2 regions of the Paenibacillus sp. EB106-04-04-XG159 genome follow, and region 2 is predicted to be linked to the other one. Evidence: a T-box and tRNA genes for the amino acid it is inferred to sense, from the RefSeq annotation. Region 2 holds a T-box; the other holds one or more tRNA genes.
What was found. The T-box of region 2 lies ahead of metG (methionine--tRNA ligase). A T-box ahead of a tRNA ligase gene usually reads a tRNA of that ligase, here a tRNA-Met.

Region 1 (16,039 bases), on a different contig from region 2:
GAAGCTACGAGTTCTTCATATGCTTTCTGAACGCGTTCCCACTCTTCATCATCTTCAATAGCGTTAAGCGCCATATCTTCGCCTTCTTCGTCAACACGTACGATTACGCCGTCTGCTTCAGGATTATTGCGTTCCAGCAGAAGAGCATACATATTGTCTTCAACGTTGAACGTTTCGACCCATACCATATCCTTCTCATTGCCTTCATCGTCGATAAGTGTGATTACGAAGTCCTCAGCGTCATGTTCGTGATCGTGTCCACATCCACAGTCTTCACCATGGTTATGATGATGCTCGTGCTCATGATCGTGGTCGTGTCCGCAGCCACATCCATTATTATGTTCACTCATTGCAGTATTCTCCTTTATGTACAAGTGATGTCTGACATCCATTCGTATCGTAACACGTAATATACAGCAGGTCAACGAGACCAGCCTTCACCGAACGGTCCCATACTTATGCGGCATATGTTATTATTGACGACTTCAGCTATTCACATGCACACAATCCAACAGAACACGTATGCCAAGATAAGTAATGCTCATCCCGCTATTAATTTATCTTATCAACCGCTTCAACTGTCATTTCCGACATCAGCGCATATTCACCATTCTTCTGACGCAGGAAGCACTGAATCTTGTAGTCTCCCTTATGCTTGAATTCATACTTGTAATCATCGCTTCGGAACCAGAAGCTTTCCTTGCTTATCGATAATGGCGACTCTTGAATCTTCGAAGTCTTTCCATGTGGATCCGTGATGGTCAAGCGAATAGAATCGACATCAGACTTCAAGCTGTCCACTTGCGTAAAGACGGAGAAACTCACCTTGCTGCCTGTCTCGACTTTACCAAATATCGTCTTATCACGGAACAACAGCATATTGACATTCGGTTTATTCAAATACAAGCGCTTGTTATCTGCATCCCAGTATACGAATGCTCTTAGAGTATCTTGTAATTGCCTTACAGACATGTAAGTTCTGCCATCAACCACTAAACCTCCTTCAGGTATAGATTGACCATTAATCTTAACTTCTACTTTGTCTACAGAACTTTCTGCTCCAGCAACAGGAACGACAGATAGAAAACTTCCTCCAATAATGGTACCTAATAGAGCCAGTGTGGCAATTCTCCTGCACTTCATGTTTGTAACCTCCAACAAGCTTAGTTGTATAGTTATACTCGATTTATGCAGGAGAGTTGCGCATATGTGGACAAATGAGCAACTAATATAATTCATATTTATATTCTGATTATGCTGATCGATAAATTACAGCAATCCGTCGCGATCCAGAAGCGTCAAGATGCGATAGAAGTCGTATGACGACTGTTCGGGATTGGTTAAGATTCCTTTCTTCACGGCCTTGCTGACACTTGGTTTCGCCCATTCCGGGATATCCTTCATCTTCTGCATACTTTCCAAGGCATTCAAGCGCTCGTCCAGCTTAGCAGCGGCCAAACGCAGCTTCTCAAGCTCTTTCTTAATCTCCTCCATGCTGCCATCACCTCCGGTTGTTTGGCTTAATTCCTGATAAAGCCTAGCCCAAGGAAACTTAGGTCCTGGACAGCTTGCTTTGCGAATAGGGTCGATCTGATAATGCCCAATGACACGCTCGGGCGTCAATGGTATAGTCGTATTCCATATTTGTTGAACCATGTGCTGAATGTGTCGATGCAGCCATACGCTCGCCTTGAATTGCTCCTCCGTCAGATCACCATCGAAGCCTTCATGCTCGATCGATACCGCATATAGATTGGGATTAACCGACCTGCTCCTAACATACACCGATAATGCGTGTGGGATCTTGTCCGACGTGATCCCTTGTGCCCAAGCAGCCCGCTCGATCGCGACGTACTGATGAATATCTCCGCGCTTCGATATTCCATAGTGCGCTGAAGACACCTTATTGTCCGATGTCGTAAACCATGAATCCATGCTGGACATCGAGCCTGCGGAAATGTGATCGACGATAACCTGGGGGACTTGTCCCTTACGATCACTTGAATTCGTATAAGCATTTCCTTTCCATAAAATGTTCAAAGTGCAGACACCTCTCTCCTATAGCTTCATTCTTATTTCGGATGAAACTGAATCGACGTATCAGCAGAACGGACTCAAGTCCGGGGTGTATGCTGCGCATACAAACCCCAGACCAATCGGATTGCTCGTATTGAAGCAACAGAGAATATTCTTCTGAAGCTCAATCGCCTCCTATTTTTGTACGAGTCAAGATGCATGGCACTCCTTTGCCAATCTCACCTGGCTGGGACATTCGTTCGGCATACCGCAATCCCCGTAAGCACGGTGTTGGGCACACAACACATCTGTCCGAGGTGACGAGCCGCATCGTATATTGCGCACGTCCGCCGGACAGATTCTTTTTCTTCTTAATCACTTTGCCTTTAGCCATTAGCCACACCCACTTTACACGTTCAACACGGGAAACTCGTTTCTCCTCGTTCACTATATGCAGACTAGAGCATCGTTGCTTGTGCATATACCCACTAAAAGGTAAAATGATAGTAATTTTCAATGAAACGGAGGATTACACGATGACCTTGCAGCTTCAAATGCTCGGAACAGGGAGCGCGTTCGCGAAGGCTTACTGGAACAATAATGGGATATTATCAAAGGGAGAGGTCTCCTATCTCATCGATTGCGGCATTACGGCACCAATGGCTATTCACCATTTAGGTCGATCCTTCAATGACTTTGAAGGCGTAATCGTCACACATATGCACGCTGATCACGTCGGGGGGCTTGAAGAATATGCCTTTCAGATGAGATTCAAATACGGACGCAAACCCAAGCTCATCATCGCAGCCCCGTTGATACAACTCTTATGGGAGCAAACATTAAAGGGTGGTCTGACACAAGACGGAATTGATAAGCTGGAAGATGTATTTGAGGTATGTGCGGTGGAGCCTGAGACGAGCTATCTATTGATGGAAGGGGTACAAATACGATTTATTGAGACTCCTCATATAGAAGGAAGACGTAGCTACTCGCTCCTATTCGATGAAGCCTTCTTCTATAGTGCCGATATGCGCTTCAAGCCGGATCTGCTCATAGCTCTTGTCGAGCAGGGTGTTCAACGCATCTGGCATGATTGCCAATTCATCGAGCCTGGCGAAGTGCATGCGACGTTATCGCAGCTGTTATCGCTGCCGCTTGCTGTACAGGAAAGAATCTCGCTTATGCACTATGGCGACGAGCGGTCGATGTATGAAGGCCTGACAGGCCCGATGCCGTTTATTAATCAGCATGAGATATATACGGTACTGAAATAGTGACGATTGGATGAACCTCCGTATGTTTATAGGCTGTATCAGCCACAATAGATACAGGAGGCGATAACATATGGAACAACCGTTCAACCCGCAAGTAGGTTCTAACCAGCAAGCTCAGGGCGCACCGCAACAGTTGTATTCTAATCCGTTAGCGCAGCAGTCCGGTGTGCAGCAAGAAGAAGTTGTAGCAGTAAGAAAAAATGGTGACGGAGATATTGTGGAGCTGAAGTTGACTTCAGGGCGAGTCGTTGATTATAAGACCGCTCAGACAATGGTAAAGAACAATGAAATTCAACATCTGAACGTATTCCGAGGCCGTGATCATGAAGAGCATCTCCGCTCTGATGCGGATGGACGCAAGGATAACAATCTAGACAATCTGCCACTCTTTTAGGCATTTCTCACCTTAACCCAAGAGCAATCTTGGGTTATTTTGATGTGCGCAAGCTCTGTACTAGAGTCATTACACAAGCACAAAGTCCCATTCCGAATCGAATGAGACTTTGTGTTTACTTTATCACTTAACTATACTGCTACAGCTTCTTTTCCATTCGCACATGCAAAATACCCGCATCGTAAAACGGCTCCTCAGATACCGTCACATAGCCGAGCGATTGGTAAAAGCCTTCCGCATGGCACTGTCCATCCAGCATACTTTTCTCCATACCGTGAGAACGAGCGATCTGCTCTAGACCGATCATTAGCGATCTGCCAATTCCTTTGCCGCGGAATGGTTGACGTACCGCAACACGCTGCATCTTCGCTGTGCTCTCGTCCAACATCTTAATTCTGCCTGTCGCCGCGTACTCTCCATCTTCCATTAACAGAACGTGAATAGCAGGAGCATCGAGTGTATCATATTCGTCACACTCCTCTTCCATCGGGACATTCTGTTCTTTCACGAACACCTCGGTACGAATCGCTATACACTGCTGCAATTGTTCTTCCGTCTTCACTTCAATGAGTTCTGCTGCCATACGTGTTCGGCACCTCCCAGTATTAAACGAACTTATATTATACAAAAATTTGAATATCATGTATAGTTAGATTATCCAACATTGTCCAGATACCACGACAAGATTACAACCTGAAGCGCTAATAACATTTCCTCAGGAGGAATCACTTCCATGGACCCGATCACAGCAACTATTATAGCTGTCGTCATTATGGTTATCGGCATGGTCGCCCTGCTGCTAGTTGTGACGAGAAAAGCATATCATCACAAGTGGGATACGGATGATAATACCGGATATCCACCGCCAGCGGAGTCTGAACAGCAAGAGAACACTCGTACATAAGTGTTTTCGCATCGCTGCACCTAACAACACAACCCCGCTGCTTCATCACTGAAGCGCGGGGTTGTTTTAGTGCTGCTTATTTTCGATATATACTGTCTGGTATTGTGTTGCTCTCGTATACATTTTGGATAACTCTTGGATTCCTATTATAGTCTGTAACCTGGCTTGTTCTTATCTGCGCTCCCCCTGATGGAGCACACCCCAATATTAAAACTGCAACCATAACTAGCATTAACAACACGCACAAGCCGCATCGAGTTCGAGACAAACTAGAACCTCCGCTCATTTTCAAGGATATTGTTCTATTGTCTCCGCAAGCTGGTTCAATTAAACGTTCCGATATACATGAAGTTATGATTCTGTCCTATCCATTATTGAGGCTTATGATCCTCGCTAACGGTACGCAGCCATACAAACTCTTCATCATATTTGATACTGTCACTAGTAATAAACTGAAACAACTTCCAACAAATAACGGCTACCATAGAGAATAAGCCTAGCAGCCATACGAACAATATAGCCCCTCCCGCCATCTCTCTGCCCCTTTCACATGTCGAGTCATCCAACAGGCATATCCGCCTGCTATTCACCTATTTCAACATATGAAAAATGATCTTGGTTTAGAAGCGATAGAAGCTAGCTGCAACAGTGATTAGATAACTTAGAATAAACAAATAAAAAAGGAACTTCCCTTTCGTAGAATAATCTACTTAGGAACAGTTCCTTCTCCTAATGATCTGTAGTGGGCTCGAACCACTGACCCCTACCCTGTCAAGATAGTGCTCTCCCAGCTGAGCTAACAGATCACATGATTAGTGATATCTAAGAATATATCATAGGCATAATCATGTGTCAATGCACATATGAGCAGCTACAGCGTTAACGGCAGCTGCCAGTCAATCGGCTGCGCTCCCCATTTCTCCAGCTCTGCATTGATCTTAGAAAACGGCTTACTGCCAAAGAAGCCGCGATGCGCTGATAACGGGCTTGGATGCGGTGCTTGCACGATGGCATGACGCTTCTTATCGATCATCTTAGCCTTTGCTTGCGCATGGCTCCCCCACAGCACAAACACAATAGGCTGCTCACGTTCATTGAGCAGCTCAATAACTCGGTCCGTAAAATGCTCCCATCCTAATCCCTTATGTGAATTCGCCTGTCCCTCACGAACTGTCAGTACTGTGTTGAGCATCATCACACCTTGATTCGCCCATGAAGCTAGATAGCCGTGATTCGGCATCTTCGTACCGACATCCTCCGCACTCTCCTTCAGCATGTTCAACAATGAAGGCGGAATACGCAGCCCGGGAAGTACAGAGAAGCTGAGACCGTGCGCTTGATTCGGGCCATGATAGGGATCTTGTCCAACGATGACAACTTTCGTATTGGCGTACGAAGTTAATTGGAACGCTGTAAATATATGATCGAACGGAGGATAGACGGTATGCTGTTCATATTCCCGCTTGAGCTCTCCCCACATTTGCACGAAATAAGGCTTTTGCACCTCATCTTGCAATTTATCAGACCAATCATTTTCCACATTCCAACTCATCACAGCACACTCCTCTACTATGTTGAAGCTAGCGCAATTCCGCCAGCCAGTTCGTATTCTGATACATCCAGGAATAAAAAAACCCTTCCGCAGTGTGCGAAAGGAGTTTCGTTACATTTCATATCTTATGTATCGTTTCACAGAGTTGTAATCAATAAATGGTGCCGAGGACCGGGATCGAACCGGTACGGTAGTCACCTACCGCAGGATTTTAAGTCCTGTGCGTCTGCCAATTCCGCCACCCCGGCACAATAATCTCTGAAACTATGAAAAAGCATGAAATGGTGGGCCCTGAGGGACTCGAACCCCCGACCAATCGGTTATGAGCCGACCGCTCTAACCAACTGAGCTAAGGGCCCTCGCTATAGGGTCGTATAATAATTGGTTGCGGGGGCAGGATTTGAACCTACGACCTTCGGGTTATGAGCCCGACGAGCTACCGAACTGCTCCACCCCGCGTCATTCTCGCTCGACCTCGTTCATCGGCGACAAGTAATACTATACAACATCCGCACATGATCAGTCAAGAACTTTGCGAAAATAATTTCAAAACAACTTACTCACCTCCAAACAAACTATCTTACCCCGTTATCTCGCTCAATATGTTTACTCTCAGATCAGCAACAGGGTAAGACAGCAGTGTCGTACGGGTTGCACACTCATGGCACCATTATTGCATTCGTCAATCATGACGTCCACATCACTATCAAACATGAAAGATGCTGTACCTAATATGGATAATTAGTCACGCAAAAAACGAACTCCGTACTTCCCCTTCTTCGAACGAAATACTTCGATGTCTTGAGGCGTACCAAAGCCATACAGCCATGCATCATGCTCTAGCCGCTGCTGCAGTACTCTTGCCTGAAACTTGGAGTCATAAAGCTTTCCCCAATAAATCCAATACATCACTCATCCACCTGCTTTATCAATAGATTCATCTTTGTAATCTGTAATTTGCCCAGATCTGCAAATATCAATCGCATAGTTTAGCAAATGGCGGGACTGTCCCTGAAGAGTTATGCTAAGGAATAGACTTGTGGAATTGTGCGCTTGTATGGGAGCAATAGATGCGCTTTGACGGACAAAAGGGGCTGCCCCCAGTCATCTGCATGACTTCAGGACAACCCCTTCAGCTGAATCAGCCTACAGGTTTATTATAAACTCCGTCTTGTACCCCATTCTGATTGGCCTTAATCTGTTTCAAAGCCTCGTTACCCTGCTTCTCCCACTCAGCCAATGCATCCTTCACTGATTTCGTTCCGTTGATGACTTCCTGGAACTGCTGACGGCCGATATCTTGAACCTGCCAGTAGTTTCCGTACATCATTTCATCTTGCTTCGCATTAGCTGTCGATAGAGGTTTTACATTATAAAATGCTTGAATGTTGTAATCTGTTCCTTCTCTTGGCTTAATGAACGATTTACGTGACACCATCTCATAGCTGCTGCGGGAACGGACCTTAGCCCACTCCGGACTATGAATATACTTGATGAAATCCCATGCATCATCAGCATTCGGTGCGCTGTTGTTGATCGCGAAAATGTTGTTCAACTGAACACTTGCAGATACTCCAGGATTCTCAGCATGAGTTGGTACCGTCACAACATCATATTCGAATGGAGTAAAGTTCTTGATCTTGCTGGCATTGCGCATCGCATTATATACTTCGTTGTTCAAGTAGCTGAAATCTGTAAGCACCATTGCAACTTTGCCAGAGAGGAACATGTCGTAATCGAACATACCTGGTTCTTTATTACCCATATCCATCATCATACCATTATTTTGAGTCGGCACGATCTGATCCGTTCCCAGCTTCGCGACAGTGGTCCATACCTTCTCCCATTGCGGAGTATTGACGGTCATCTTCTCTGCATTATCATCAAACATGCGAAGATTCAATGGTTTAACATAGTTATTAATGATCGACCAGAACAGGTCTCCGCCTTGGTAGCGTTCAAAGGCAAAGCCGTACTTGCGATCCGCTCCTTCACCTTTAGAAACGTTGCGAGCAAGCGTAAAGATCTCATCCCAGCTCATACCATCTGTAGGAACCGGAACTCCCGCATCCTGGAACAGCTTCTTATTATATAGCAGTGCGCTTGAATAGAAGGTAGGTGTCAGACCGTACAGGTTGTTGTCACCCATCGCTTTCAACCCTTCGAATACAGCCGGTACGAAATCGCTTGTATCTATCTTCTCAGCTTGCAACTTTGTATCCAATTGCATCAGCAGCCCTTCACGAGCCAACTGTTGGAAATGTCCTGTATCCGTCACGATGATATCGACTGGGTTATCGCCAGTCATCAGCTTCTTCACCGCTTCCATACGATCGGGTTCCTTCATTCCGCCTTCTTGATTCATGTTGTCGAACTGCATCTGGCTGTAGTCAATCGCAGGTACGATATCAATTCGAACATTCTGATGCGTCATCTCATAGATATCTGTAAACTGCTGGCGGAAGTAAGAATCATCATAGCCTCCGTACATAATTCCAATTCGGAGAACGCGCTCTTCATTCTCCTTACTCTCTTTATTATTGCTGCAAGCAACGAGCATAGGAAAGATTAACGTTAAGACCAACGTAACACTAAGAAGCTTGCGGACCCACATTTGTTTCTTCATCTGGTTACCCCTCCAACTTATTTGGTGTTCGAATAATGATTTGTTCCCCATTGAATTCCATCGAGGCTTTGTCTTTAATGTCTAACGCTTCAAGGAACTCTCTAGGAACTTGCAAGCGGCCTGCGCGATCTACAACAACATAAGCCTCATGAACTTCCTGCAAACCTTTCTGCGGATTCGAGAAACCTTCGTTCCCCTCAGCATTCAAGTTAGGATTGCGCTTAATGAACTCTGTGCTCGTTAAGCCGTCTCGAATCGCTACGACCCGATCCACCTTGCTGGCAAGCGAGATATCATGGGTTACAATGACGATTGTTACTCCCAATTCGCGATTCATCGTTCTGAATATTTCCATGATGCGATCAGAAGTTTGCGTATCTACAGATCCTGTAGGTTCGTCAGCCAGCAGAATACGCGGGCGATTAGCGAGCGAGATCGCCAATGCTACACGCTGCTGTTCACCGCCAGACAGCTCAGTAAGCTTGTTATTGAGGCGGTGGCTTAGTCCAACCCACTCCAGCAATTGCTTTGCATATGCGCGATCCACCTTGCCGGACAGCATCATCGGGACTTCAACATTTTCAAGTGCAGACAGATACGGGAGAAGGTTGCGCGCGTTGTTCTGCCAGATGAAGCCTACTGTATCACGCTTGTATTTCACCAGCTGCTCATCCGTAATCTTCAACAGATCCCAATCTCCGACCTTCACAGTCCCGGCGGAAGGTCGATCCAATCCGCCAAGAATGTTCATAAATGTGGATTTCCCGCTGCCGCTGTTGCCAATAATGGCGATCATTTCGCCTTGATTGACGGTTAGATTCAAGCCCTGGAGCGCGACTACCTCGAGATCATTCGATTTGAATATTTTGACTAGTCCTTCACAATAGATCATGGCTTAACGCTCCTCTCCCATCTTCACAGCCTGATGCACACGCAGACGACGGATATGAATGAAGAGCATAGAAGCTCCCAACAGCATCATCACGCCGACTACAATATAGAGCTGCATCGTATCTTTCGCTTCGAAGACGATACGGAACGGCGGTACTTGCATCTTTGCATTTTCTGTAGCTTGCAGGAACGGCAGGAATAGACGGCTTGTGAATTTGCCGATGATGATGCCTAGACCAATCGATAAGCCTGCTGTAAATACTTGCTCCAGCAGAAGCATGCCTGTCAGCTGCTTGCGAGACAGCCCCATCGCGCGCAGTATACCGAATTGAACACCACGACGAGATAGATTGAAGAACCAATACAGCAAGTAGCCGATTAACGAAATAATAATCGAGATCAAGAAGCCCATGCTCAATATTCCGAATACACCGCCTCTTGTCGGATGCTTGCTCTGTGCCGCGAGTTCAGTTCGAACATCCTTAACCGACGCGATCTCGATTCCTGCTTTCTGCAGCTGCTCAATAGCTGGGGCAAGCTTCGCTCCATCCTCCATCTTAATCCATACTTCATATGGTGTGATCGGAACCTGATCATAGATATAATCTATATTCGTAATGAAGAACGGCGTTTGCTCTGGATACTGGCTAGGCCAATACGGCAGAATCGCCACGACCACGAAATCAAGCATTTGATCTTGAATCGAGATGCTGATTACATCATTTTGTTTCAGTTGATATTTCTCTGCAACATTGGACGGAATGATTACCGCTTGTTCCGTGTATTTACCCAATACATTCAGATATTCAAACGGATGCACAGGGAACAAGTCATTGCGGAACCATGCAACCTTGGCAAAGCCATCATTCTCAATGGCCATCAGCTTGCCCTGCCCAATTGAACGGCCGGATACAATGACATTAACCTTAGTCTGCAGCACACGTGTAGCTGCTTCCACACCTGGAAGCTCCTTGAATACCTCAAACGGAGGTTCATTGTAAACGATGTTCTTAATCTGCGGCGGTTTGCCGCCGCCACCTCCTCCGCCACCGCCTCCTGTAGGAGGTTTCTGGTTCGGATCCGCTTCAGCAGTCGATTCCCATACGGTCTGAATAATAACATCCGTACCATATTCATAAAGGGTACGCTCTGTTGAATTCAGATCGATTGTTCTTGCCGCTGAAGAATTATACACACCGAGACCTAGCGTAAGTATCAGTAGAATCATCAGCGGATAATAGGACTTCGCAGATCGGGACAGTTGGACCAGAGTAAGATACAACGGAGTTGGCAAATACTTGCCGCCTATCCATTGGAACAGCCTGAGCAGCCACGGGAAGATGCGCAGGAAGAACAACCCTGCCGCGAATATCGCCAGCGCTGGCACGAAGAACAAGAACGGCTGCACTTGCAGCTGGTCTGAACTCATTCCTGTCTGGAAGGACAGCATCTGCTGTTGATTGGATAAATAATATCCGTATCCAGCGATCCCAAGCAGCACAATATCCAGATACCACCGCTGCCAAGTTGGCTTCTTATCTTTGCGAGCCATCTTCTGTCTAAGACCAACGATGGACGATCGCGCAAACATGACTGCAGGTATGACACTAGACATCAGTGCAATCAATACAGCAGCAACTCCAAACAATATCGCATCCGTCGAGAAGCCGACTGGAATCGACTGGCGATTAACGAACTCCAGAAATCCATCCGCTGATCCAATCGATTTGGCCATAAACCAACCTATTAAAGGTGCCAGCAATAAGGCAATTCCGCCCAATATGAGACCTTCGATCAGATACATTAAACTGATCTGCTTGGTGCTCGCTCCGCGGCTGCGCAGCACTGAGATATCGCTCTGCTGCTTCTCCAGCGCTTGATTCGCATTCATGGCAATGAAGTAGAACACCATAGCTATCATAGGCGCCGCAAGTGTGAACAGCATCATCTGAAGCTGCACACTCTGAGTTCGGAACTCTTCAAGCAGATTCTTGAATGACAGTTCAACGTTAGTACCCTTCAGCTTCTGGTATAGATCAATTTCTAAACGATCCAGCGTGCTGTTAAGCGATGCCAGCTGACTCGTCTTGATCTCACGCAGGTCGAATGCATAGTACCAGCTGGATGAAAGCAATGGAACCTGATTATCCTTCAGCACGGTTTGATTAAGAGTGTTCTCCGTGACATACATCGTGTTCATCATCGTTTCAAATCCTTGGTACCAATAAGGATCCGTGTCCTGAACCGCTTCGAACGTTCCGACAATCTTTACGCGCAATGTCGCGTTGGAACCTCCATAAGTCGGATAATCGAGTTCATCTCCAACGTGAAGATCATTGCGATACATTGCTTCTTCCAACATAACGACTTCAATAACACCATCTGTAGCACCGTCTTTGAAAGCTCGACCATTCGTCCATTCGATCTTGTCTTCCAAGCCGGACATACTGGCGATAGACATCGTGCGCACACGGCTCGCATCAACCTTGGATGGATCTACAGGGATGACTTCGGTCGCGCGAAGTAACCGGGTGTTCGCAAATACTGACGCAGGGAACCCTATATTCTCCTTGACGTCTTCGCGTATGTATGTATTGACATCCTCTAACCCTTTAAGATCTGTTTTGTTGCCGCCAGTTGCTTGATACTTCATCAAGAGAGAGCCCGCTGGAAGACCCTCGCTGTTCTCCTGCAGCGACTTCGCTACAACGCGCTTAAGCGCGCCATCAGCATACATCGGAATGCTCACCGTAAAGGATACAGCGACGATTAGTCCGATTAGCGTGCTTAAGGTGAGCCAGCGGGTATTCCACATCTTTCGGAATAGGAATCGAATCAGTGGGATGCCCATTATCTACCCACTACTTTCTGTCCAGGTTCAAGTCCCTTTAGAATTTCGACATGTGTTGAAGTCTGTTGTCCTACTTCAACATCGACTTCCCGTTTGCCATTCTCGTCAACAACCTGAACATAAGTGCGGGAACCAATCGTTCTAAGTGCTGACAACGGTATCAGAGTGACGTCTTTTCTGCGCTGCACAATGATCTTGCCGCTGAGCGGAGTGCCGCGCTGCAAGCCTGACGGAATTTTCTCTACTTCTATTACTACATAATTCTCTAATCGTTCCTGCTGAACATTTCCACCCGGACCGCCATTGTTGTTCGGAACGGTTGCAGGCAAAGATTTAACCTTGCCCTTCAACGGAGTATCCACGTTATTAATTCTAACTTCCGCTTCCATACCAAGAGCAATCTTCTTCTGATCATCCTTGGACATATCAGCCGCAACTGTTAAGCGCCCTGTATCGGCAACAATAGCTACTGTCTCATATTCCTTGGTCATTTGACCCTTCTGCATGGATAGCGACATGATTGTGCCGTCAAATGGAGCCGTTAGTGTACCTTTCGCAATATCCTCTTCCAGATCAGTGATGGCTTGCCGTTTTTCTTCAAATGCGATTTGAGCCTCTTCAAATTGAACCGGATCCATCTCATCCTTCTGACGAAGGGTTTCCTTCATCTGAATCTCATCCTGACGGAGCTGCAATCGCTTATTGCGCAAATCCTTCTCCATTTCTTCGAGATCCAGCTCCGCAATAGCTTGACCCGCTTTCACGGTATCGCCATTGCTTACATAAACATCCTTAATTCGCTTGCTGCCAAGTGTAAAAAATAATGGCTCTTCTTGCTCAGACATGAGCTTACCGCCGAAAGAAACGGATGTCTCCAACGTGTCCTTCACTACATCGAGCTCAGGCTTCTTCGAAAGCGTCGGAGGCGTAATCACTGGCAGCACCTCTTCTACTTCTTCATCCGGAAGCAGTGAACATCCTGCAGTGAATAGAAGTGTGCCGCACATAAACGCAAGCATCGCTTTGCGCCACGGACGTTTCAAAGTAGATAGATGATTAGGAGACGAATCTTCCGTCGACCATTTCATAGACATGATCTGCTACCTCCAAAATTGTGGGATCGTGAGTGGCCATGCATATTGAGATATTTTCCGTGCGAATAATATGTTGAAACACACCCATGACCTGTGCCACCGTTTGGGTATCCAAATTCGCAGTTGGTTCATCAGCCAGCAGAAGAAGCGGTTTATGAGCTACTGCTTTCGCAATCGCGACACGCTGCTGCTCTCCTCCCGACATCTCTGAAGGCCGATGGTTCATTCGCTTGCCAAGGCCAACAAGCTCTAAGCAATGTCGGACGCGCTTATCCCATAAATGACGCGGTATCTTGGCCATTCTGAGCGAAAGCTCTACATTTTCATAAGCAGACAACATCGGCATCAACGCGTAGGCTTGAAATATAAACCCAATATCATATCGCCGCATAATAGTTCGCTTATCGTCATTCCATTCAGACAGCGTTTCTCCTCGAAACTGTATTTCCCCTTGCGTCGGCAGATCAAGCCCGCCCAACATGTTCAGAAGCGTCGTTTTGCCCGAACCTGACCGTCCTCGCAAGATGACGAGCTGGCCGGAACGAACCTCCATATTAATCCCTTTGAGAACATGCAAAGTATTGCCGCCTACTTCAAATTCTCGGGTGACTCCTTGCACTTCCAACAATGGCTTATTCGGATCGTATTCCTCTCGAGTCGGCCAATCGTGCTGTACATTGGCAGGATTAGATTGTGTTATGTATGGCGCATCTTCTTTTGATTCTGCTGTTGGGCGCTGCTCTTCTGCCGATTGAACTGGGCTTTCGTCTGCAGCCTTAGGCTGTTTCCTTAAGCGGAGTTTTTTTAACAATACTGGTGCCCCCTTCAACCTCTGACAAGTTCCTCCTAAATACTTCTACAGTATAAACGAATCAATTGTTTGAAAAGTTACAGTGTTTGTTACGTTTTGGCTTGGTTTTACATTTTTTCATAATAATTGGCCTAATATCTCTAATAACAGCTAAAAAAGGCAGCCCTCTCGGCTGCCCTTTGTATCACCATTTTCTTGTATTCAATCTGCTTGCTGCCGTGATAACACGTCTCCTAATTCCCTAAGTTATTAGCTTGATCCAGTACCTGCTGCAGCTGCTTCTCCAGCATCGGAAACACCTCAGGAATCGGCTTTCCCGCGATTAATTCATCCAGAGCTTGATTCATCAGTTCGTACATCTCTTTATAAATCGAATACGAAATATGATACTTATCGAGAGTTTGAGCTAATGAGTCGACTGCCTTAGGTTTCAACATTGTTAACACTTTAGCATATTCCTCGCTCACTTCATTTAAGTGCGTCATGCGTGTCGGCAATTGACCTTCTATCATCTTCGTCGAGGCCTTCGCCATTTCAGGACTATGAATGAACTTCATTAGCTCCCAAGCGGCATCTTTATGGTCTGAAGCTTGATTAATAGCAAATACAGCCCCCGTCGAAATATAAGCCGATTCTTGAGGATAACTAGGATCAACAGGCATCGTAACTATTCCCCAATCGAACGATTCTGAGCCCTTTTTCAGTATATTTGCATTCTCCAGCGTGTTGATCATCCGAGAATCTTCTATTAATATAGCTGCTTTCCCCTGCATAAAATCGGTGTCATAAACAGAATCATTGCTGCTTCCATCATTCTTATGATCCTCAAATCGTATCGCTCCGCTGCTAACGGCACTTGCTGTTATTTGAAATAATTCACGCCACGATTGCGTGTTGATCAGCACCTTCTCACCGCGCACATCGATCAACTGAAGATTAGAGCCTTGAATAATCGATGACATCAGCTCGCTTCGGTCGTGATACGGATTGGCAATACCATATACCTGACCCTCTTCTGACTCAATATTCACGAAGCGTTCTCCAAGCTGCAGCAGCTCTTTCCAGCTCATTCGATTCGTTGGAAGCTCAACCCCATATTTGTGAAATAAATCGGCATTATAAAACACTACTTTCGTGTTATAGGCCGGAGTAAGCCCATATAATCCTCCTCCGCCTTGTTCACGCAGCATATCGATCAGACCAGGCAGCATGTCATCGAGGTTATACCTTTCCTGCTTTATAATGGCGTCTATATCATACAGCCTGCCTAGCTCCGCCAGCCTCTGTATCATCGATAGATCAGTCATAATAATATCCGGCTGTTCTTGATCAATAAATTCAAGGAATCGTTCTTCCTCGTTATCTTCTTCTACAGAATCTCCACCGTTCATGAGCAGCGGATCCGTCTCGATCACTTCAATCTCAATCTCTGGATGCTCCATCGCAAAGTACCCGCCGTACTCCAGATAAAACTGATCTTTATCATGGTACATGACACGAAGCTTACTTAAGCTCTGATCAGATGATGGCTCCGATAGCGGATTACCAACCGTACAGCCACTCAACATAGTGACGGAAATACATGCAGCCAGCCATTTCAGCCATAGTCGTTTTTTCATACCATAA
Region 2 (16,039 bases):
ATATGCATGGGCCATTTGTGATGAATACTCGCGAAGAGATTATTCAAGCGTTTAAGGAATATCAGGTTGGAAAGATGGGGAGTCATGATTTCTAACGTTAATCACGACATCGTGCCATCCTTACTTTAACTGACCATCACATGTACTTGACATATCCTTATTGGCAATGAGCTGGAGCAGAAGATCAAGAAACTGCTTGCGCTGCTCTTGAGATAAATTGCCCAGTAGTTTGTCTGCGATCTCCGCTTGATAGGTTAGAACCTGATTCAGGTTGGTTTCCGCAAGCTCCGTTAGTTGGATAAGCGTTGCTCGGCGATCCGTTGGGTCGGGGATACGTACAAGAAGGTGCTCACGTTCAAGCGCATCGACGAAATCTGTAACAGTACGAGCCTTAATCCCCAGCTTGGCTGCCAATTCATTCATGCGGATCTTGCCAGATTCGGATACAACGGATAACAAGCGTAATCTAGGGCCTGTAATCTGGTAAGGCATGTTAAATGCAGACAACTGCGCATCAAATTCTCTTTGAATGTAGTGGGCTGATCGGATCAGTACATGGATAACGTCAATCGGTATTGGGTGATCGGTCGTGGAAAGCATAAAACTCCTCCTTGATATGTTGGGAAAATTATTTCTATTCTCATTTCAATAGACGAGTTTGCTCTTAGTGTGTATGCTCACAATATTATACACTCGGCATCTGGCCTCAACCATAGTTAAGCTCTGGCAATTTACTTCTTATTGTAGCTGATTATGAACTGGATGCAAATTCTAACCCGTAAGAAAGATGCTTGTCTGCTCCATCTGTCAACTTAACTTGACACGCCAAAAAATACTGTGTATCCTCAGTATATCAACTTAGAGAGTAACATCATAGTGAGTAAACTCATTTTTAATGTTTTATAGTTCACTAGTTTCTCTCACGTTAACCTTACTCTATTACTTCACTATATGGGAGGAACTACAATGTCTACTGTATTATTTGTCAAAGCAAACAACCGTCCAATCGAGCAATCCGTCAGTGTAAAGCTTTATCACACTTTCTTGGATGAATATAAGCAATCGAATCCGAACGACAACATTACAGAGTTGGATCTGTTCACAGAGCAGTTGCCCTATATGGATGTCACGATGATTAACGGCTTGTTCAAATCGGCAAATGGCTATGAGCTATCCGCTGAAGAACAAGCGCAAGCCGATATCGCCAACCGCTACATCGATCAGTTCCTTGCAGCAGACAAGGTTGTGTTCGCATTCCCGCTGTGGAACATGACAGTTCCTGCGGTTCTGCACACGTATATCGACTATTTGAACCAAGCGGGCAAGACGTTCAAGTATACGCCGGAAGGTCCAGTCGGGCTGGTTGGAGATAAGAAAGTCGCGCTGCTCAATGCTCGCGGCGGGAACTATTCCGAAGGCGAGGCTATGGCAAACGAGATGGCGGTTAACTTCGTGTCGAAGAATATGCGGCAGTTCGGCATCCGTGATCTGACAACGGTTATCGTGGAAAGCCATAACCAGTTCCCTGATCGAGCTGAAGCAATTATTCAAAACGGTGTAGATGCAGCAGCTCAAGCCGCGAAAACGTTCTAATCATTCTTTTAAAAAAAGCCCGTTTACAGCCGAATATGGCTCCAAACGGGCTTTTGTTATTTAACATCATCAATACTTCGAGAAGGTGTCCTGCATGATGTAATACGAATCCTTCAACCGCTCGTGATAGATCGGAACGTCCCATTCGTCCCAGTCATAAGGCTTCAACATCTCTCGGGTAACCGCCGTACCTTGCGGGATGACAGGAAGCGTCTCCACACGATCAGCATTCCCATTCTCCCCCTCGTTCAGAACAAGCAGTCGGAATCCCTCCGTAGTTGCACTGGACTTCACTCCTAGTCCTGTGCCCCACATATCGCCGATTACCTCATGCGCGCTCGGGTCCTTCACATTCAGCATCAACCATGGAATGCGGATCTCCACTACGCCCTGATCCTCATTCACCGCGTAGTCCGTCAACGAGTCATAGTCCTCTGACCGCACATCGCTGTTCCCATGCTTCAACTTGCCTGTTGTATAAGACATAAGCGGATATACGATATCCTCCCCGCCAGGAACGTCAAGCGTCAGCTTGTTACGCAGGAGCAGACGGATCGGATGGTAGATGCCGTTATCCTTCTGCTTCGCATAGCTTTCCTGCGGAATGATGTTGAGCTCATGCGCGTAGCTGTAATAATAGCTGTCATAGTAGCTGTCGATGAACATTTCCGCTTGATCCGAGCTCTTAACGTCAATATAGAAGTCGAATCTCGCTTCATTATGGAGGCCGCTCTGACCTGGCAGCTTCGTGATTCCTTGGTTATCAATCGTATCCAGCATGATCTTCGTATCGATCTTATCCTTATTCAACTGCCCATAGTCGAGCCGCAGATATAGATACTCCGAGTCACTCGTCATATACAGCTGCTTCAGATTCTGCTTGCTGTTCTCCGGCACCTGATAGATCGGACTCAGATTCAGACCGTCCCAATCCGCCGTATGTCCGTCAATGTTGATCACAACCTCATTGATTCCCGGATCAAACGACATTATGCCGAAGAACTGCTCATTCGTCTGAATATTCGGCCAATATGGCCGACGATCTGGATTGTCATACTCCATCGTGTTCCAGGTTCGTTTAAACCATTCGTCCTGCCACGCGAATATCATCCCTCCGGCGTAGTTCTCTGCGATAATATCTTCGTACAGCCCTTTAATCAGCTCACCTTGCTCCTTCTCGGAATGACCGCCTTGATCTTTGCCTTGTGGATTGCTGTGCGTGATCCCGCGCGATGCAGGTATCCCGAATTCAGCTACGACGATTGGAAGCCGATGAACTTCCTTGAGCGCTTGAAGATACCCGGCATATGCATTCTTCTCCCCCCGCTGATCCACATAATCCTGGTACTCATTGTTCATGAATTCAGGATAATAAGGGTAAATGTGATAAGAAGCAAAAGAGCCAGGGTAATACGCATCCGTCGTGTAGATATGATTCGGATCGACAACAGACATGTCCTCCTTCACATCGGCCTCCGAAGGATGGTCTAACAGATCGGTCGTAATCCAGTTCGTGAAGCTTAGCAGATGCTGCTGGTTATAACGATCCGCTTCATAGGAAGCCGTATATTCCATACTATTAGCCAGCCACAGCTCAAACGGCGAGGCGTCCTGGGTATATACATATTGGCCTTGAAGCTGCTTCGCTTGTTTATGGTTCGCATTCGTGTTCTGAACCACAAACGGATCCCATTCAATTCCGATGATCCACCCTAACAAGTAGGGCGATACATCGTACTTATACTGACCCGAAGCATGTCCCTTTCGCTCCGCAATCTCCGCATTGCCATGTACCGCATCGACTACATTTCGAATCTCCTCGTAAAATGGCTCGGTGACCCGATCCGAATAAGCGTCCTGCGTATCTACCAGTTCTTCTTCCAGCACCCATGCACCATGGAACAAGTACAACGGATTAGCGGCCGTCTGGTTATATTCATACAAGGCCTCATAGAATCCTGGAGGCTGCAGCGTGTACACCCGAATCGAGTTGGCGTTCATCGCGCCAATCTGCTGGAACCAGCGGTAATACTCGTCTCGAGTAATCGCCGCTTCACCAGGAAATACGCCTGGCTTGCCCATGCCTATGTTAACGCCCTTCACCGTGAAGTCTACCCATTGGCCATCCTTTAGAATCTGAAGCCCCTTGCCTTGCGAACGGGCATTGTAGGTTACGCCGTTATCCGTCTGATGCTCGACTACAGCAGGCTCCGCGGGCACATGAAGTCCGTTGCGCAGAATCTCCTTTATCAGGGGCACATAAGCCTTCCAATAGAATTCATCTTCTTCACCATGCCAGTTAGGCAGCTTCTTAAGATTCGCGTAGAAGAAGCTCTCATACAATTCGGGTATCTCTCCTTGATTCAAGTAATCCCCGCAGAAATAATAGCTCGCATACCGATTATTCTGATGATGAATAACGGCGGGAATCTCAAGCGGAATGGAGTGTTCTTTAAGCTTATCTTGACCTGAAGCCGTCACTCCAAGCTTATAGGTTGCCAGTACTTCATTCGGATCAGCCGGTTCCATAATATCAAACCAGCCTCGATAAGCGACTTCATCGGCTAGTCCTAACTGCTCCCTGCCTTGATCCGTGTACGAGAATTGAACTGGCGTTCCATTAGCCTCAATATCTTCCTTCGTCAATACGAGAACATCGTTATGATTCTCATTCAGCAGCAGGATGCCTTCCCCGCTATAGGTCCAAGGCTTGCCCGATTCTTCCTCATATCGAGCCTTCACTGCGGCAGGGATATCCGCGCCTGCCAGATCACTTGTATACCTTCCCGTCCAGCCTGTCCACTGTGCGTTAAGCAGCGTATACATATTCTTCTTGACTTCAGTAGTGGTGGATGGACCGAACAGATTATATTCCGCGATTAATGTCCCGCCCTTCTTCAACAGGTGGTCGCGGATCGCCTCATACTCCATTTGCTGCAGCCCATTATGAGGCTTGGCCTCTTGCTCCTCGACCCCGTACATATCCGCCAAGTAGATGAGATCGTATGCATCCAAGCTGCTCGGGAGCTTATCGATACTGTAGCTATTGCCTTGAAGCGGCTTGAAACCAACATAGTCGGAAGCTGGATTATAAGGTTCACCCGATTCGGTTTTGATCTTCTCATTGTTCAGCAGCCAGGTTAATCCCTTATGGTGCCTATAGGTATCGTCTGGAACCGTCTTATCGAAGATGAGCACGTTCAGTGAAGTTGACGGCTTCAGGAACCATAGCCAGAACGGCGAAGTTAAGACCAGAAGGACTAAGACAAACGTTAGGATAACAACCCACTTCTTATTGATCACATCAACATTTTTCATGAGGACAGTCCTTTTCGTTTCATTTCACCCCAAGAACGCTTGCGGAAGAAGAATTGAATAATTCCCTCGACCCTCCATATGACAGTTAGCGGGCGATACCATATAATTTCAGTCAATGAATAGAAATAAAGCTTCAGCACATCTTTATAGCTCGAATACTTGCGCAGATTCCACTGCTCCAGTTGCATCGCCAACAGTGAAATGATAGAGCCGTACAAGATCAGGACGAGCAGCAGCAGTACCGCAAACTCATAATAGAGGTTCCCTAAGATAAAGGAGATGATAATGAATATATATCCTCCGAGCTCCACGACGGGACCCAAGAACTCGACGATCCAGAAATACGGAATAGACACCATCCCAATGGAACCGTAACGCGGATTAAGGAACATCCTGCGGTGTGCCGATAGACTCTCGAGCAAGCCGCGATGCCATCGATTGCGCTGTCTTCGCAGATCACGCATCGTTTCCGGCGCTTCCGTCCAACATACGGGATCCGGAACAAATACAATACGCTTATTCAGCTTCTTTTCCTTGATGATCCGCTGCAGTCGAACGACCAGCTCCATATCTTCACCAAGTGTATTGGCGGAATACCCGCCCGCTTCCACAACCCATTCCTTCGAAAATACTCCAAATGCGCCAGATATGATCAACAACAGATTATGTCGGCTTAGACCAATTCTTCCGATTAAAAAGGCTCTAATATATTCGACGATCTGATAAATGACGAGCGGCTTGCTGGAAAGCTTAATATTCTGCACGACACCCATCTGAATATCGCTGCCGTTCGCGATTCTAACCGTTCCGCCTGACGCTATAACATCTTCATTTGAATCGATAATAGGCTTCATGACCTTGGTCAATGAATCTCTTTCCAATATCGAATCCCCATCGATCGAACAGAAGTGCGAATAATGAGCAAGATTAATGCCGGTATTCAGCGAATCCGCCTTTCCGCCATTTTCCTTATCGATCATATAGAGGTTCGGAAGCAGTTCAGATTGATACACCGCTCTTACAGGCTTCGTATGAAGGAGCTGTCTCGTGTCCGGATTCACCTGAACCATCTGAAAATGATCCACCATCTTCTCTAACGTGCTGTCTGTTGAGCCATCATTAATCACAATGACCTCGATCTGCGGATAGGTTAAGCTCAGCAGAGATCGAACGCTGCCTATAACTCCTACCTCTTCGTTATAAGCTGGGATCAGGATAGACACAGGCTTGGTATACGTAATCTCATTAAGCTCTTTATGCGCAAGATAGCTATTCAGCTTATGTTCTCTAAACATAGAGAGAGACGCGAATAGAATCATGACTAGATAAAACAGGCTGACGCCCATTGTATAGAACACGACGAACATGCTGAAAAAATATAAAATAGTTTGCCAAATCGTTTCGATCATAGGTTGTTTATCCTCAACTGTTGAATTCTAGTTATGTTAGCTCGCTCAAGATCTGATCCCCATCCTTGGATCTCGACAGCGCTTGAGCCGCTTGATTGCGAACCCACCAAGATGAATCCTCAATAAGCATAGCTAGATATGGCATAGCTTCCGACGTTCCTGCCGAACCCAGCAGCTTGGCAACCATCAGGCGTTCTTCCCATTGAGGAGACGTGACGAATGAGGTGTAGCGCATCACATCGTCCGTGTAGCCAAGATTGGCGACGGCCTTGAGTATTCGAATGCGCTGCTCTGCATGATCCGTATCAGGTTGGTCAAATACGAGATTCTCCAGAATCGGTATATACTCATACTTCATCTGAATACTCACCATGTCGATTAAGCTGTATTGAAAGTCAGCAGGCAGGTTGGCAAACTGGTTCATCGTTTCACGGAATTGAACATCTGACATCATGGCCGTAAGCTGGCGGTATTCTGAAGGAGATACCGCTGCAGGCGACTGCAAGATATAGGATAAATAGTCGTGATGACGAGTACTCACCGATATTTTGCACATCAGCACATACTCTTCACTCGATACACGCTTGGGCCGCTCCATCATCTCTTCCAGTTCTGTGGTGAGCGTGTCCATCCTATATTCTAAGATCGAATACAGCGCGTTCATTCGATAGCTCCACTTCTTGCTCTTCATGCGCCGCCGATAATGCGTTGTAAAGTACATTTCTGCAAATGACTTTACCCTCTGCTGAATCTCTTCCCCCTGTACGACTCTTAAGTAGCGATTCAACAGCTGCTCCATAGCCTGCAAGGAAGCCTTGGAATCCGGAACAATCAGCCGTGATGACTCGCCGTGCACCAGATATTGATATAACAGCGTGCTATTACGCTTCGCGAAGGATTGGTTGTAGGCATTCTGTCTGTTATCCAACCATTTGAGAACGGTGATGTAACAGAATATAGCAAGTGTCAGGATCAGCAGTGCAGATATGCATACACTTAATATGACGATCTCTCTGCTTACCATGACGCTAACCTCTTGATCATGCGCTTGACCTTCGCCTGCAGCAGCTTGATGTTAAACGGCTTCGCGATATAATCATCGGCACCATTTTCAAGCGTATATATGGTTTCATTCTCTGTATTGCGGCTGCCCAGCATAAAGATCAGGTATTTATCTGAATTCGGCATCTGGCGCAGGTCCTTCAGAACCTCCATTCCATCCCGCTGGGGCAATATGTCGCTCAGAAATATAATCTGCGTATGAGATGAATAATAGCGATTGGAGTTAATGAAGCTGCTGCCGTCATTAAAGGTTTGAATATCGAAGGTCGTATTGTCGAGTTGAAGCCCCTCGATGAGATTGGTTACGATATTCTGCGTGATGACATCATCATCGATGATCGTGACCCTGATCTGTCTCGTATCCGGCGCCGCTTCAATAACACCTTGTTCCAGATGAAAGGCTTCTTTCTCCATAGCGAGCTCCAGCGCTTGAGTGATGGAGTCCATGATGTCTTGATACGTCGTGTTCGGATTGCGAACGGCGGCCATTCCGCCTATACACTGAACTCTCGATAGCAGCTCCTCTTCTCGTAATAATGCCATCTGAATTCTCTTCATAAAATACGCCGCTTCTGTTTCGCCTGTATGCATCAATACCAGAATGAACTGCTCATTATTCTCTGTTTCAAAGAGTAGATCCGTCTTCCGAAGCTGACCAGATAAGAATAGTCCTAGGCGGCTGAATACGTCATGATACGCGCTTGGCTGCTCTTGATTCTCACGGACTGCAATACGAATAACCGAGAATGTCTCCCTCGATCTCGGCAAATCTGCTAGCTTCCATGCTAAGAACAGCTCTAGAAAGTCCTTATGACAGGCTCCTGTTTCCTCATGGATGAGTATGGATCTGAGGTTAAAGTCATTGTTGTCATCAACCGTATGCTTCAAAGCAAATGCACCACCAAATGTAAGTAAGTGATCGTGATCGTAATCAAATTAATAGTACCAGTTATTGTTACATTATACATTACGACACATATCGACACCATTCGTCAAGCGGAAAGAGGCTGTCCCGGAAGTCATGAGAATGACATCGGAACAGCCCCCGTATAATTTCTTGTGAGCATTCAATATACCATGGACCAACTCGATCTGCCAATGGATATCAAAGGAGATGTTCCAGCCATAACATCCACATATGGGAAATGGGGCAGCCCCTTCTAATGCTTAAGCATTCGTTATTCTTTCACGTATTCTTTAGTGCTGCGCACCGTATCGATTGGACGAACCAATTGTTCAATCTGCGCGCGCTTCGGCTCTAGGAATGGGGGAAGCGACAGCTTCTCGCCAAGTGTTTCGTAAGGCTCATCTCCCATAAAGCCCGGACCGTCAGTTGCGAATTCAAACAGGATCTGCGGCGCCACCCGCGCGTACAAGGATTCAAAGAAATGACGATTCACATACCCGGAGTTCGGGAATCCGAAGCTGTCGAGTCGATCCGTCCATTCATCCAGCACTTGGCGATCCCCCACACGGAATGCCGCATGGTGAACAGTGCCGAAGCCTTGCTGCGCTTGAGGCAGAGCAGCATTATGCTCGACGATGACTTGTGCGCCATTGCCCCCCTCGCCCACTTCAAACAGATGGAACGATCCTGCCTGATCTATTTCTCTAAACAACAGCACTTTCTCCAGCATTTCCTTGAAATATTCGAAGTTCGCGATCCGCACAAAGACTGGTCCCAAGCCAGTAATTGCATGCTCCAGTGGAATCGGCCCTTTCTGCCACGGAGTACCTGAAGGTACACCCTTATTGTTCTGGTCTGAGATCAATTGATACTGCTGGTCATCAAAATCAACGAAAGACAGCGTCTTTTCGCCGAATTGCTCTTGAATGCCGTCATGCTTCACACCCAGACGATTAAAGCGCGCTTCCCAGTAGTCTAACGACGCGTCTGTCGGTACTCGGTAGGAAGTCTTGGAGATCTCGTTCGTGCCATGGATGCCCTTCGGAATGCCGGGGAAGTCGAAGAACGTCATGTCTGTACCTGCGCTGCCTTTATCATCCGCGAAAAATAAGTGATACGTCTGGATATCATCCTGGTTGACCGTCTTCTTCACTAACCGCATACCTAGCACATGCGTGAAGAAATCGTAATTCTTCTCCGCGCTGCTCGTAATAGCTGTAACATGGTGAACACCTTTCAAATGGTTCATTGTGTATACCTCCGTTATATAGTTGAGTCTGTATATAGGACTTATTATCTCTAAATGTATTATCTTTATTTCGAGATAAATATACCATGCTCATTACTCACTGTCAATAAGTAAGTACCTCAAGGCTTCATGAACGTAAAAAGCCCGCAATAGACGTTCTTCATCGTCCATGCGAGCTTCATGTTTAACAGCATCCGATACAACGGCTGATTATTTATTTCTTCTATATAGATCCATTGATTTATATCCTTCGCCCAGAATAGTCTCCATCTCCAGCAAACGCTTCTCTTGCGTCTCTGCCCGCTTCGCGCTGTACACATACCGCGCCCAATCTTTCTGATAGCCGAATGTCAATTCGTTGTAGATACGCAATAGATCCTCATTGCGGCTCAAATACTGTTTAATATCGTCAACATGCACGATATAATCGTCGACGCACTGGCTCGCCTTTGAGCTCGCCGTTTTCTTCGCTTTCTTAGGCTCACACTTCAGCCCTATAACCGTAAACACTTCATTAAAGCTCACCATTCGCGAAAACTTAATGCTGCTCTCCAGCACATAGCCGTCATCATCGATCGGTATCTTCGGGAAGAAGCTGTCGCGGTCGATGTACTGCTCATATTGTTTATTATTTTTCTTCGGATAAGCAAAGAATAGATATCCCTTATCCTTGAGCAATTGGTTATCCACGACGAATCGCAATCGTTCCGCATATTCCTCTAGACTAAAAATAAACATAAAGATAAGGTCATACTTCTCTTTCTGAATAGATGCGTCATATTCCATTCCTTCAAAGTCTTGAACATCGTCAGGGAGGTTCAGAATCGCCTTTGTCGGATATTTATTCAAACTTAACTTATCAATAATAGTCTTTGTGTTCGCCTCACTCACATCCATCACTCCTTATGTTGACCGTTTCAGACTAGCCGCAATCCATCGTATAACTGCAGAATCCGCTAGGTCATGCTACATTTGTATAGTGGACATCATACCTTATTATTATAAATTCTCCATTATCCGCAGTAAACTGCTCGTCTATTAGCGGCGGCACGGGATTAGTGGATTGCTTCGCCCATCTATTGATGAACTAGGAGTGAAACATGTGGAACCTATAGAACATGGTCATCGGACACCTGCAGCAGAAGGAGCGGTACAGGACATCATACTCGAAATCAACCAACGCATCAGTCACACTATTAACACATTGGTTGTGGCGTTAGATGGAGGAAGCGGCGCAGGAAAATCGACGTTGGCTGCAGCAGTGGCCTCCGCTTTACCTGTGGAGACAACCGTCATACCGTGTGACGACTTCTTCGTTGCGACGATCGCCGATGCCGAGTGGGATATCTGTACTCCAGAGCAAAGATGCAGACAGTGCATCGATTGGCAGCGAGTGCGCCGTGAAGTGATAGAGCCGTTACTAGCAGGCCGGATCGCGGAGTATCATCCGTATTCACTGGAAGCATCGGATGGACTTGCAGCTCATCGGGTAAGCAAATTACCCGCTAAGGTGATCATTCTTGACGGAATCTACAGCGGCCTCCCCGATCTGTCTGACATCGTTAATCTCTCCATCCTCGTGAATGTGAAGCCTGAAGTCCGATATGTGAGACATAACCTGCGAGAAGGCAGTGAGGATGCGGCGTGGCATGTAAGGTGGGACCCAGCTGAGGACTACTATTTTACTAAGATTCGCCCTGCCGAGACCTTCGATCTGGTTGTCCACAATTAAAAATGACACCTGCAGCGTATAAAGCGACCACCATCTAGGCCCCGCTTTAGGTGGTCGCTCTAACGATTCTATGGCCGTCTTTGCTTCTCTAGCTGTTTGGTCTCTTCCTCAATCCGACTTACATCGATACGCTCAAACAGCAGCTCCAAGCTCTGGATCTGCCGATTAGCCGGAACTGCAACCAGCTTCCAAGCCGGTTGGTCAAGAGTCAAGAATGTTCTGATCTTCTCACAGGAAAATGGAACAAACGGCTGCAGCAAGTTAGCCAGATTCGCGATGATCTGCACACATGTATACAAAGTAGCGCCGCAAGCTTCTCGATCCGCCTTAATCTGCACCCAAGGCTGCTGTTCGTCAAAGTATTTGTTGGCTTGGCGAATAAAAGCAAATATGTGCTCAATCGCTCCCTTCAGATGTCCTCCTTCGATCAGCGCCCCTGACTCTGCATACACCTTCTCGATCTCCTCTTTCCACGCTTCGCTAAGATCGCCTTCGGGAACACGCCCCTCATACGACTTCTCGATGAACGCCAGCGTTCGGTTCACGAAGTTCCCATAGGCGCCCAGCAGCTCCCCGTTGTGGCTATAGATAAACTCTCTCCAAGAGAAGTCGGTATCCCGCTTCTCCGGACCGTTCGCGATCAGGAAGTATCGAATCGAATCCGGATGATAACGAGCCAGCACGTCTGGCACCCACACCGCCCAATTGCGGCTTGTGGAGATCTTCTTCCCTTCCAGGGTCACATATTCGCATGAAATGATCTGATCGGGCAGATGAAGCCCCCCTGCACCCAAGAGCACAGCAGGCCATATGAGTGAATGAAATGGTATGTTGTCCTTACCGTGCACGTAGTAAGCTGTGATCTGCTTCGGTTGTTCATCTTCATCCACCCAGAAGGACTCCCAGCTTCCACCTGTCTCAGCAGCCCACTGTTTACTGGCCGACAGATACCCGCTAACCGCCTCAACCCATACGTAGATCTTCTTATCTTCGAACCCTGCCACCGGAACATCGACACCCCATGTCAGATCTCTCGTCGCAGCGCGATCTTGGAGCCCTTCTTCCAAGTACCGCCCCGTCAACTGCACCGCATTGTCTCTCCAGCCCTGAGCCTTCTCTGCATATTCGGTCAATTCAGCTTGGAAACGAGACAGCGCCAAGTAATAATGCTCAGTCGGACGCTCAACAGGCGGATTGCCGCATATCTTGCAAGTCTTATCCGTTAAGTCCGCAGGGTCGAGAAGCGTCGAGCAATAATCGCATTGATCTCCGCGGGCACGGTTCCCGCACACCGGACAGGTGCCTTCAACGTATCGATCAGGTAAGAACCTTCCGTCTGTTTCGCAATACGTTTGCTGTATTGTTTTCTTGTACAAATGCCCATTGTCTAGCAGATTCAGGAACAACTCCTGGACGACTTGGTGATGAAAGGGTTGATTCGTGCGTGTGTACAGATCATAGGTGAATCCCAACCGCTCGAAGCACTCGGAGAATTCCTGATGATATCGATCTGCGATATCACCCGGAGTAACCCCCTCCTGAATTGCTTGCACGGCAACTGGCGTACCGTGACAGTCGCTGCCCGATACATAGAGCACCTTCTCTCCTTTCGCCCGATAATATCGCGCCAGCACATCTCCCGGAAGTAAGCTTGCCAATCGTCCTAGATGTAAGGATCCGTTTGCATAAGGCCATGCCCCGCCAATAAAAATATTCGCCATCGTAAAGCCCTCCTTTTTTTTATGAAAAAACAAAAAAAGCCCTCATCCCAAAGGGACGAGAGCTGTGCTCACGCGGTACCACCCAACTTTATCAATGCCTTGCAGCATTCATCTCTTCAGGTACGACGCGCTTGCGTTTATACCCTAGCACAGTAACGGATGCAGGTTCCGGCGCAGCCTACAACCGCATAGCGGCTTCGATGCGCAGCTCAGAGACCATATTCCCACGGTTATTCTTTACCCCTTTTCACCAACCGGGGCTCTCTGTAGAAAGACATCGCCATGGTACTCTTTCTCTTCTTCGCTTTTGTCGTAATTGTATTACTGGATAATATATCTCATATTATTTCCGAAAGTCAATGTCATTAGGCATAACTGCTCTCCACAGCGTGGACACACTTTCCTGAAGAAACTCCTGATTCTTCTCGATCCCCCGCCTTTTACACCAATCCACCGCACCGAATGCATCATAGAAATTGTAAAATGGCAGCACCGCTTCCAGCTCAACCATCGGACGAATCGACTCATATCCCTGAATATAAGGCAGTCTCATGCTCGGGTCCGCTTCCCATATGTATCGATTGACTTTCGTAAAGTCGATTTCCGTTGATCCGCCCCTTGCGCTCTCGTAATCAATAATCCCTGCGACCCCGTTATCGTTCACAAGAATATTGCCCAGTCGAAAGTCCATATGAACGGCACGAGGGCCGTCAGGTGCAGGCAGCGCCTTGTACACGCCGTCAAAATGAACCACGCATCTCTCGTACAATTCAGGATCCAGGATCTCCTTGCACGGTTCTTTCCATGTTTCAAATTTATCTTGAATGTACGTTCTCCAATCATTCGGCTCCAATAAGGTGTAACCTTCAGCAGTATAAGAGCCGTAACCCGGCATGGCGACCTCATGAAGTATGGCGTGATACATCCCGATCTGATATGCGAGCTTATGATCCACGGCACCTGTACATGGCACACCCTCAATCGCCGACAGCAACAAGGCGCCTGTAGTTGTGTCGTCGCCATCCCACATGTCCAATACTCTCGGAACGGGGATGACCTCTTGCAGCAGATTCAGCATCTGATATTCACGAATGAGCTTGTCCTTGTTATACGGAATCTTGGCGTACACCGTTTCTTGATTTATAAGGGTTAGCTTATACACCTCTGAACTGAAGGACTCCGGCACACCTTCAATATGCAGTACATTGAGCTTGAACTGTTCAATTACCTTCGAGATGGAATTCATCAGGGCGCCTCCTGTAATAGGTCATAACGATACGGCACAAAGGAGCTATCCCCTAGTGGTCTTCCCCACTCGGACATGCTCCTTCACAAGCTGACGGGTTGGAATAACCATCAGCGGCTTTATCTTAATGCACTTTGTACAGTTAATTTTACTCGAAATAACGGATTAGGGGGGGATAACTGCATTTTCTGCAGTTAAAATGGTGGCAACAGGCAGTCATCGCCTTGATACCCATAAATAACTGTATCTTTTGCAGTTAGCTTCCCTCCAAAAGCAATACTTTCACATTAACGGTATGAAAGGCAGTTAGCTGCTTACACGGTTGCTTCGATCTTCCTCTGAAATGCGCGAATCATGCCTCGGTTGCATCTATTCGACGCTCCCCGCTTCCAACAGCATCTGCCTAGCATCCATTAAGGCGAATCCCAATAGATTCTGACCCTTCCACAGCATCGGATTCTCAATTGATTCATGGTCCGCTGCCATTCCGATTCCCCATATCCGATCTACTGGACTCGCCTCTACCAGCACTCGATTCTTCGTACCTAATAAGAAGTCTCTAAACTGCTTATCTTGTGAAAATTTCGCGTAATTGCCGCGTACGACAATATCATATCGGTGCTGGTCCCATAGCTCCGCATCGAATCCACGCACTTGTCTCCCCAAGGCTTTAACCCGCTTAGGATCATGGGAAGCTATAATCTGATTGTATATGTTATGATCCTGAAACAGCCTTGCCTTCTCAGCCATCATATATTGTTCCGCACTGCTGTATGTGATTCCATCGAGGGTGAATCGGCATTTCCACCATTGGCTCAAGCAGCTCTTCGTGATGCTCCCATCGGCGGATGGACGATGCCCCCAGAAGAACAAAAACTTCAGCTTCATTCCCCGCTGGTAATCTTGCTGCAATTCATGCAGGAGATACATTCCGCATCCCTCCCTTTACTTATCTATTACTTCCAAAATAATTGCTGTAAGGCGTATAATCAGCCAGCACTTCATCCACCTTCCGCATGCGTTCCTCCAGACTGCCCCGCAGCGTGATGTATGGAATCCGCCGCTCCTTCAGATCCGAGATAATCTGTTTATGGAATATGTGGCGCTTCTGATCGCCGCTCCGATCCCATGTGTCGTCATATGGAATATCGTCATCACATAGGAAGAAGAGGTCGTATCGCTTTGCATTTTCCAATGCCAATCGGGTTAACAGCTCCGGCGCCCGCCCATGATAATCAAGCGCAAACATATACGTCGTGATCGCATTCGTATCGACAAACAGATAGCGATTCGCTTCAAGCAGCGCCTTCTCTTCCCGCTCGATATGCCCAACTGCGATCTCGTCGAATGCCGCTAGGCCAATTCTTCGATCCACCTGATGCTCTGTCCAGTAATCCCGACCATACTCACTAGCGAAGGTTGTCTCGTACCGCGCAGCCAGCGCTTCTGTTATCGTCGACTTCCCGGTGGACATCGCCCCTACGAACACCACCTTCGTAATGAGATCGCGGTATACAATATCGCTTATATACGACCGATGCTCATAGGGATTCGAACGGATCATTGTAGCAGAAATAGGCACCTGCGCGCGCGGTTCATCTACTCTTCTATCTATCGCCCCTAACGCTAGACTCATATGCTCGCCATAGAACTCGCTGGAGTAGAAGTGTGTGACCTGCTCACCATTTAGCAGTCCAAGAATATATTGCTCTTCTCTAATCTCGTGCTCCCTATCATTCGAGTAACCGTCTGGTCCGTCCCAAGCCTCGATCACTCTTGCCGTCGGGTACAGCTCGCGAATC

Region 1: it encodes a tRNA-Met, which carries the amino acid that the T-box ahead of metG (methionine--tRNA ligase) is inferred to sense. The anticodon was not compared.

The regions. Positions count from the first base shown of each region.
Region 1 covers NZ_JBYTDY010000002.1:310,860-326,898, reverse strand. Annotated here, with positions in the region: gene AC3WTP_RS03685 (DUF1292 domain-containing protein) at 1-350, opposite strand, end outside; gene AC3WTP_RS03680 (stalk domain-containing protein) at 553-1,143, opposite strand; gene AC3WTP_RS03675 (N-acetylmuramoyl-L-alanine amidase) at 1,270-2,040, opposite strand; gene AC3WTP_RS03670 (hypothetical protein) at 2,201-2,410, opposite strand; gene AC3WTP_RS03665 (MBL fold metallo-hydrolase) at 2,553-3,290, shown strand; gene AC3WTP_RS03660 (DUF3892 domain-containing protein) at 3,457-3,684, shown strand; gene AC3WTP_RS03655 (GNAT family N-acetyltransferase) at 3,824-4,267, opposite strand; gene AC3WTP_RS03650 (hypothetical protein) at 4,418-4,588, shown strand; gene AC3WTP_RS03645 (hypothetical protein) at 4,960-5,121, opposite strand; tRNA gene AC3WTP_RS03640 (tRNA-Val) at 5,322-5,394, opposite strand; gene AC3WTP_RS03635 (uracil-DNA glycosylase) at 5,460-6,140, opposite strand; tRNA gene AC3WTP_RS03630 (tRNA-Leu) at 6,300-6,388, opposite strand; tRNA gene AC3WTP_RS03625 (tRNA-Ile) at 6,423-6,499, opposite strand; tRNA gene AC3WTP_RS03620 (tRNA-Met) at 6,523-6,599, opposite strand; gene AC3WTP_RS03615 (hypothetical protein) at 6,882-7,049, opposite strand; gene AC3WTP_RS03610 (ABC transporter substrate-binding protein) at 7,282-8,766, opposite strand; gene AC3WTP_RS03605 (ABC transporter ATP-binding protein) at 8,771-9,658, opposite strand; gene AC3WTP_RS03600 (ABC transporter permease) at 9,662-12,508, opposite strand; gene AC3WTP_RS03595 (efflux RND transporter periplasmic adaptor subunit) at 12,508-13,602, opposite strand; gene AC3WTP_RS03590 (ABC transporter ATP-binding protein) at 13,565-14,413, opposite strand; gene AC3WTP_RS03585 (ABC transporter substrate-binding protein) at 14,647-16,032, opposite strand.
Region 2 covers NZ_JBYTDY010000001.1:153,892-169,930, reverse strand. Annotated here, with positions in the region: gene AC3WTP_RS00775 (pirin family protein) at 1-95, shown strand, start outside; gene AC3WTP_RS00770 (MarR family winged helix-turn-helix transcriptional regulator) at 121-600, opposite strand; gene AC3WTP_RS00765 (FMN-dependent NADH-azoreductase) at 967-1,593, shown strand; gene AC3WTP_RS00760 (hypothetical protein) at 1,663-4,911, opposite strand; gene AC3WTP_RS00755 (glycosyltransferase family 2 protein) at 4,908-6,320, opposite strand; gene AC3WTP_RS00750 (HEAT repeat domain-containing protein) at 6,352-7,344, opposite strand; gene AC3WTP_RS00745 (response regulator transcription factor) at 7,338-8,270, opposite strand; gene AC3WTP_RS00740 (ring-cleaving dioxygenase) at 8,561-9,538, opposite strand; gene AC3WTP_RS00735 (YdeI/OmpD-associated family protein) at 9,749-10,429, opposite strand; gene AC3WTP_RS00730 (uridine kinase family protein) at 10,641-11,270, shown strand; gene metG (methionine--tRNA ligase) at 11,339-12,991, opposite strand; T-box leader at 13,040-13,302, opposite strand; gene AC3WTP_RS00720 (aminoglycoside phosphotransferase family protein) at 13,335-14,237, opposite strand; gene ybiA (riboflavin biosynthesis intermediates N-glycosidase) at 14,607-15,167, opposite strand; gene AC3WTP_RS00710 (AAA family ATPase) at 15,187-16,039, opposite strand, start outside.